Regions from separate parts of the Paenibacillus suaedae genome, predicted to be linked through region 1. Evidence: predicted binding sites of a transcription regulator. Region 1 holds the regulator's gene; the other holds the start of a gene.

The links. The regulator NrdR, encoded in region 1, represses ribonucleotide reductase genes. The targets are predictions, from matches to a motif close to AACACNATATATNGTGTT.
Region 2: a site for NrdR is predicted at 1,797-1,814, ahead of RQP50_RS13390 (anaerobic ribonucleoside triphosphate reductase). Genes of this name have one in related genera too.

Annotation. Positions count from the first base shown of each region.
Region 1 covers NZ_JAVYAA010000001.1:1,008,708-1,012,924, reverse strand. Annotated here, with positions in the region: gene RQP50_RS04465 (ABC transporter ATP-binding protein) at 1-855, shown strand, start outside; gene RQP50_RS04460 (energy-coupling factor transporter transmembrane component T family protein) at 842-1,627, shown strand; gene RQP50_RS04455 (hypothetical protein) at 1,715-2,002, shown strand; gene nrdR (transcriptional regulator NrdR) at 2,234-2,713, opposite strand; gene RQP50_RS04445 (alpha/beta-type small acid-soluble spore protein) at 2,842-3,063, shown strand; gene RQP50_RS04440 (lytic transglycosylase domain-containing protein) at 3,131-3,718, opposite strand; gene coaE (dephospho-CoA kinase) at 3,715-4,217, opposite strand, start outside.
Region 2 covers NZ_JAVYAA010000002.1:1,287,692-1,291,908, forward strand. Annotated here, with positions in the region: gene RQP50_RS13390 (anaerobic ribonucleoside triphosphate reductase) at 1-1,734, opposite strand, end outside; gene RQP50_RS13395 (hypothetical protein) at 1,980-2,195, opposite strand; gene RQP50_RS13400 (PRC-barrel domain-containing protein) at 2,243-2,725, opposite strand; gene RQP50_RS13405 (cysteine desulfurase family protein) at 2,875-4,077, opposite strand; gene cymR (cysteine metabolism transcriptional regulator CymR) at 4,180-4,217, opposite strand, start outside.

The DNA.
Region 1 (4,217 bases):
CAGCAGGATGCAATGCGCATCCTAACATCAGCTCAATCTAACGATTCCCCACGAAAGCCTGAGGAAGTCCTGCAAGCGCACGACCTTGTCTATCGGCGTAAAGGAAGAGTAATCCTTGATCACGTGTCCCTTACTCTGCATGCAGGGGAATGGGTAGCACTTGTCGGCCCAAACGGAGCTGGGAAGTCTACCCTCGCCTCCCTCTTGTCTGGATTGACACAGCCGGATGAAGGTCAAATCATTCTGAATGGCATGCCTCTTCATCGATATGCGGAGCGGGAGCTGAGAGCCTTCATCGGATATGTATTCCAGAATCCAGAGCATCAGTTCATTACTGATACCGTGTTCGATGAACTTGCATTCGGGATGCGCTTGCAGCTTCTGAGCGAAGAAGAAGTACAGCAGCATGTCGGAGAAGCCTTGACACGCTTCCGCTTGAACAAGGTTGCCAATGCCAATCCCTTCTCCATCAGCCAAGGACAGAAGCGAAGACTTAGTGTCGCTTCCGTTCTTACCGACAGCCAACAGCTATTGTTATGCGATGAGCCGACATATGGACAAGACGCTTATACATCCAAGCAGCTGATGGACACCCTGCAAGCACGAACCCAAGCAGGCGCTACTGTCCTGATGATCACGCATGATATGGAGTGGGTTCAGACCTATGCCGACCGAATTATTGTGCTAGATGAAGGTTGCATACGGTTTGACGGCAGCCCTTCCAAGCTGTGGAGTGAGCACCCTGAGCTCGTGGAGAAGTGTCATCTGCGTATGCCGATGAACTTCGCGGTGGCATCTCGCCTACTTGCACAGACGTCAGGTATCGAAGGAGGAGATCATCCTGATACTCCGTGATTGGAATCCAAGCATTAAGGGGCTTGCGATCATTATAGCGGTTATAATGCTGTCGTTGACGTTCGATCCGGTTACACCGCTTGCAGCCCTTGTCTACATCGTTCTATTTACATTCCTATTGGGGAACATATCATGGCGTAAATGGCTGCTTAGCTTCTGCCCCTTCCTCATTATGGGCATCGGCTACGTGTGGACGGCCCTCGTCTTCCCGCGTTCTGCCGATCCCGCTTCAAGTGCCATTCTATGGCAGTGGGGGTCGTTCATCATTACGGAGGCCACGTTCCAGCAGGCAATCTCACTCGGACTAAGAGTGCTTATCTTCTCCGCCTTGTCGCTCATCTTCATCTTGACGACAGATCCTGTGCGATTCATGCTGAGCCTGATGCAGCAGTGCAAGCTGCCGCCCAAATGGGCATACGGCATTCTGGCAGGCTATCGCTTCCTCCCCTTCTTCAAGGAAGAACTGCGCATCATACAGGATGCGCACCGCATGCGAGGCATAGAACGGGAGCACGGCTGGAAGAGCAAGCTGCGGGCATGGAAACGTTATGCGATTCCACTGCTCGCTTCAGCTATTCGCAAGTCGGAGCGTGTAGCTGCCGCCATGATATCGAAGGGATTCACAGGCCGACGTGGAAGAACTTATTATGTGAAGCTTCGAGTCACCTGGAAGGATTGGATCTTGCTTTTCCTTCTGCTAGGCGGAATCGCATTATGCTACTACGTATCCTGGAAACTCGGGTTCGTACAATGGTATCAGGGACAATTGTGACACATTATGACACCCTTTTCGTACATCGTGCATAACATATCTAAGCACATTGTGTGTTCCGCTATTATGCGAAAAGGAGGTCTTTCTATGCCTAAAAAAATCACGCCTAAGAAGATCACGTCTAAGACGTTATCCCCTCATTACTCCAAAAGTGTAAAGTACTTGAAAAAATTCGTTAAGATAAAGGCCAAAAACGGTAACGTATATACAGGCACCATCGTGAAAGTAGATAAAAAGAGAGTGTACTTAAAGGTCAACTCCGTAAAGCATGCGGGAAAAGTACACACTTCATTTTTCCCTTTCATCTTGCCGTTGGTGCTCTTCGATCTCCTTGCTATCGTGCTGCTTGACACCCGTAGAAGAATTATTTTTTAACGTCTATTCTCCCTCAAATGTTTGAGGGAGTTTTTATTTGCACGAAAAACTCACTAACAATATCAAGATAGCGCTCTGGCTCCTCAAATCGGGGAAAATGCCCGCTACGATGGAAAGTCGTCTGCAATGTAGATCTGCACCTATCCATCAATCCACACTTGATTGCTCGATAAAATACAAAGAACCCCTCAAACAGTTTACTGCTTGAGGGGTTTTCCGAGCTTGTTTAAACTATTTATCTGAGTGTTCGCCAAGGGCGTTCTTCGACAGAAGATGATTCAGTTCCTTCATAAACATGCTGATATCCTTGAACTGACGATAGACCGATGCGAACCGCACATAAGCAACTTCATCTACTGGATAGAGCTGCTCCATGACGAAATCACCGATGACACGGCTGTCTACCTCCGCATGGGCGGTATCGCGCAGCTGCTTCTCGACCTCCGAAGCAATCATCTCCAGCCGTTCCACAGATACGGGACGCTTCTCACAGGCACGAATAAGTCCGCGCAGCATCTTATCCCTACTGAACTCTTCCCTGCTTCCATCCTTCTTAATAACGATGAGCGGAGTCTCCTCCACCATCTCGAATGTAGTAAAGCGTCTGCTGCACAGCTCGCACTCCCGCCTGCGGCGAATAGACTTATTGTCGTTCGCTGGACGAGAATCAAGTACCTTTGTTCCTAAGTGGTCACAATAAGGACACTTCATTTTCGTTCCTCCGTTCTACTCTTGATGTTTATCACAATTCACTTTTTAAAAAGTTACCAGTGGTTACCTGTAATGATCTTTGAAAGAATGCACACAATACAATTACCAACCGCAAGGAGGTGAATCAAATGAGCCAAAACAATCGTTCCAGCAACAACTTGGTCGTACCTCAAGCGACTGCAGCTCTTGAACAAATGAAGTTCGAGATCGCACAAGAGTTGGGCATTGCCATCCCATCTGACGGATACTATGGCAACATGGCAACTCGTGACACGGGTTCTATCGGGGGTTACATCACGAAGCGCCTTGTCCAAATCGCTGAACAATCTCTTGCAGGTCAATACAAATAATGACGGAAGAAGCGTCGGACATCATGCGCGATAACGGTATCGGCTTGTCCGATGCTTCTTCTTCATTCTACTTCATTTTCGGATAGATGTTTTTATACTTATCATAATAATGGATAACACGCTGTACGTACAACTTTGTTTCCCCATATGGAATTTGCTGCTTGGCTGTGTCATAGCTGCCGTCCCATACTTTGTTGCGAATCCATTTGTTCACATTGCCGGGACCCGCGTTGTAAGCAGCGATCGCCGCTATCCAATTCTCATTGAATTGCTTATGCAGCGATTTTAGATACCATGTGCCAATAAGAATATTCGGGTCGGCCGTATTTTTCAATTCGTCCAAAGACCAACGATTATTCATCTTCAACTGCTCCATCGCCCATGTGGCCGTTTCCGGCATCAGCTGCATGACTCCAATCGCTCCCTTGCGAGATTCGCGCCCCGCTTGGAAGTTCGTCTCCACTCGAATGATAGCAGCCACAAGCAGAGGATCTACATCATATTGAGCTGCATATTTGCGGATCTCGTCTTCATATGCTATCGGGTACATCCATCTCCCCAGCCATTGCGACTGAACGAACAGCAAGAACAGCATGCCCAAAAACAACATCAATAGCACTCTCTTTTTGCGGAGCATTTTCATCATACGATTCATGGCAAGCCTTTCTCCGACCAGAAATGGTCGAGCTGCTTGATCGTATCTTCCAGCGAACCGCTATTGTCGATAATAATGTCCGCCAGCTCTCGCTTTTTCTCCATACTCCACTGAGCATTCAGCCTCTGTTCAGCTTCGCGCTCGCTCCAACCGTCCCGTTCCATTAGACGCTGTAATTGAACACTTTTTGGAACATACACTACCAATATCGAATCGAACATCTCGCTTAGACCTGACTCATACAGGAGCGGAATATCAACGACAACAAGACGTTCTGGATAGTCCGTCTCATATCGATGCATTTGACGCTGGATTTCCTTCCGGATAGCCGGGTGGGTGATGCTTTCTAACGCTTTGCGACTTGTCTCATCTGCAAAGACAACCTCCCCTAATCGCTTCCGATTGAGCGTTCCGTCCGCAAGCAGCATGTCCGATCCGAAATGCACCGCAATTTGTTCCAACACGGGACTGCCAGGGAGAACGACTTCCCTGGCAATCT
Region 2 (4,217 bases), on a different contig from region 1:
GCCGCATGTACGACAGCGATCAACAGGATGATTAAGAGAACCATACCCAATCCCGCTCATCGCCATTGCACGCACGATACGGTCAAGTGCCTGTGGGTTGGCTTTCGCGCTTCCATCCAGCTCAACATACGTGATATGCCCGGCATTGCACAGCTCATGGAACGGCCCTTCGATTTGAATCTTGTCGATTGCTTTCAACGAGTAATAGACGGGTACATGAAACGAGTTGGTGTAATATTTCCGATCCGTAATTCCTTGTCTCACTCCAAAATCATCTCGATCCCGGCTCGTAAATTTACCCGATAGACCTTCAGCCGGCGTCGCGATTAAGGAGAAATTAAGACCTGTCGCTTCAATCGCCTCATCCATTCGCATACGCATATGAGACACGATGCGCATGCCTAGATTGCGTGCATCCTCAGACTGGCCATGATGGGAACCAACAAGCGCTACAAGCGCCTCAGCAAGTCCGATAAAGCCAACACTAAGTGTCCCCTGCTTCAGGATATCTCCCAGCTCATCCTCGGGTTGCAAGTCCTCACTTCCGCGCCATACCCCTTGCTTCATAAGAAAAGCAAAGTCACGCACCTGCTTCTTCGATTGATAGTCGAATCGCTCCCTCAACTGCTTCACTGTCAAGGACAGAAGCGAGTCCAATCGGCCAAAGAAATCATCCACACTGGACGACATCATAGCAAGGCGAACAAGATTCAAAGAGGTAAATGACAAGTTCCCTCTGCCGATCGCCGTTTCGTCCCCGTTCACATTGCCCATGACGCGCGTTCTGCAGCCCATGTAGCATGCCTCGCTCTCGGGTGTGCCGTTATCGTACTGCGAATTGAACGGAGCATCGAGAAAGGCAAAGTTAGGGAACAGCCGCTGCGCTGTCGTTTGCAAGGCAAGCTGGTACAGATCGTAATTCGGATCAGCAGGATCGAAGTTGACGCCTTTCTTCACTTTGAATATTTGAATCGGGAAGATAGGTGTTTCTCCTCTACCAAGACCGGCCTGCGTTGCGAGAAGAAACTGTTTAATCAGCATTCTCCCCTCCACAGAGGTGTCCGTGCCATAGTTCAATGAAATGAACGGTACCTGCCCACCGCCTCTAGAATGCATCGAGTTCGCATTATGAATGAATGCCTCGCAAGCCTGATATACGTCACGCTCCGTTAGTCTCCACGCCTCTGTCTCTAGATCGAAGTCTGCTTGCAGCGGCAGTGATTCCATATAGCGAATATGGCGATTGAATGTCTTGCGCACATAAGGGGCCACATCATAATCGAACATCGGATACGCCTGTCCGCCATGCTGCTGGTTCTGGTTCGCCTGCAATATAATCGATGCCAGCGCAAGCGCGCTCTTAATATCCTGCGGCTCGCGCATATATCCATGACCTGTGTTGAACCCCTGCTTCAACATCTTGCCCAGAGGAATCTGGCAGCACGTTGTCGTACCGGAGGCATAGAAATCAAGATCATGTGGATACATCAGGTTCTGCTCCACTGCATCTCTTACGTCTGCAGACAGCAGATGTTGAACCGCATACCAGCGTGCGCTTTCGCTAGCGATCTTCCCCATCATACCCATTGGCGATCTTCCATCTACATTCGCATTTTCCTGCATCAGATCCTGATTGCCACCGTCAACAATCTCATGCAGCGATGCCGTCAGCCGCTCTGTACTGGTCCGATTGCTCCGATCCCATACTGCGTTCGTCCGTTTCATGGATACCATCGTCATATCAAACTCATTCCTTTCTCTTTATGTACCATCATTTTCAGTGCAATTTGTCTATGTTAACTATATCTAGTGTTGTTATTTGAAAATGAGCACAATATGCATTATGAACGAACTCTTTTTCTCACAATATGAGATTCATCACGGACAAATGGCCGAGCATGCAAAAAGCGCCCGCAATCGCCTCTATAAGGCGGTTACGAGCGCTTATGTTCCATATGGTGGATATTTCTGCCTGACCCTTACGATGAAGCCTGCGCCTCTGGGAACGAAGGTGCAGCAAATTCATCACCAAAAAACAAGTCATCTAGAGAGCTTAATGTGCCATCCTCTTCGACCTGGTAAACTGACATCTTGTCCCCGTTCACCGTCAGCTCTATATAACATCCCCAGCAATAAAATTGGTGGGAACCAATTTTCCCGATATCTTTGGAATTGCAATTCGGGCATCGCAACATCGTATTCACCATTCCGTCCATTGACTAATTTGTTCGTACCGTTCAGGTTATCCGCCATCTTCGAAGATGATAACATCTGATCCCCATTTCAAGCGGCTTGTCCCATCTATCCGCCGTCTGCCTTCCAACAAGTCAGACAGCAAACCGTCTGAAATTTCCAGACCTGTTACTTGGTTACCCATATTTGGCTGAAAATAAACATCGGCGACCCATCCTAATTGCGATCCTTCACTTGTCATGACAGGCAAATCCTTCAACGCTCCATTCCCTGTCAAGAAAGCCCTCTCTATATGGATAGCCTCCGTATGCCGGATGGCTGTATCATTCGCGATCATTATTGCATCCTCACCACAAGCCGTTACCTCTTCCCAGCTCACAGAAGGAGGTGGTGATCCCTTGCGGGAACGACCTTCAAGCTCTATATGTGTGATAGTCCAATCATTCGAAATGCGGATATCCTTTACCTTGGTCAACCGCTTCCCCGTCTCGATTCCGTATACGGGAAGGCCGATTAGTTCCAACAGCTTCATATCGGGGCCCCCTCTTCAGCTAACGGCATTCACTTCCAAATGCAGGACGTTCCTCATCAGAATCAGGGAGATTCTCATTTCACGTACGTCCCCGGCCAACATGCCGCGTTATCTTCAAACGCCCCTCCTTTCACGCTGTGACAGTTCCCTTACTGTCTAGTACGAACACGTGATACGATGGTTGCAATTTGTTGCGCAGCGCAAGCAGCCTCTTCCCTAGTATTGCCCAAACCGAAGCTGAATCGTACAGCCGTTCTCTTGCGCTCATCTGGTAAATCCATAGCCTCTAGCACATGCGACAATTCAAGCGAGCCTGATGTGCAGGCAGATCCGCTCGAAGCCATAATTCCCGCCAAGTCCAAATTCATCAGCATTGTCTCCGTAGGCACATCCAAGAAACTAACATTCAATATATGCGGCAAATGCTCAGTAGGATGGCCATTCATGACCACTCGATCGCCGAGAACTGCTGACAACTCTGTCCACAGCGTGCTGCGCACCTGCGCAAGTTCCTCCAGCTTCGCTGGAAGTGAGCCATTCGCTATCTCCATTGCCTTCGCCATTCCGGCAATCCCTGCTGCATTCTCCGTCCCTGCTCTGCGCTTGCGTTCTTGACTTCCACCATACAGCAGAGGATCCCAGTGAACACCTGCGCGAGCATAGAGAACGCCTACTCCCTTGGGTCCATTAATCTTATGGGCAGAAAAGCTGGCAAAGTCAACCGGCAACGCGTGCAGTTCGAGCTTCAAATGCCCGAGCACCTGAACAGCATCCGTATGCATCAGAATGCCACGCTCACGTGCCAAGCGGCCAATTTCTTCTATCGGCTGAAGTGTGCCCACCTCGTTGTTGCCATACATGACACTAATGAGACAAGTATGCGGGCGCAGCGCAGCTTCAATTGCCTCAACCGATACTCGACCCATCTGATCCGGCGCAACATAAGTAACCTCGAAGCCCAACTGCTCCAAGCGCTCGCACGCATGCAGCACTGCATGATGCTCCAATTGAGTCGTCACGATATGCGGCTTGCGTGCGGATGCATCGCCACTGCTTCCTAGCTGAGCAGCAGTTTCTGACGATTGCTGCAGCCAGGCAGACCATGCTGCACCGAAGATGGCAGCATTATCCCCTTCCGTTCCTCCACTCGTGAAGACAAGCTCCTGCGGCTGGCATCCCAGCTGGGCGGCAATACTATCACGAGCTTGATTCAAGGCGAGCTTCGCTTCACGTCCGAACGCATGAACGCTGGAAGCGTTTCCGAACACTTGATGCATACTGTCGGTCATGGCTTGTAGTACGTCTGGATGAAGCGGAGTCGTCGCTGCATGGTCAAAATAGATGCGTTCCATTGTATTCCCTCGTTTCTGCTAATCCGTATGACAAATAACAATATCAAACTTCACTCTCAAGATAAGTGGTCGTCAACCTATAGCTTGCTATCCATCCATCGTCTAGATATAGAACATGTAGCTGTCCTGGCTTCCCACAT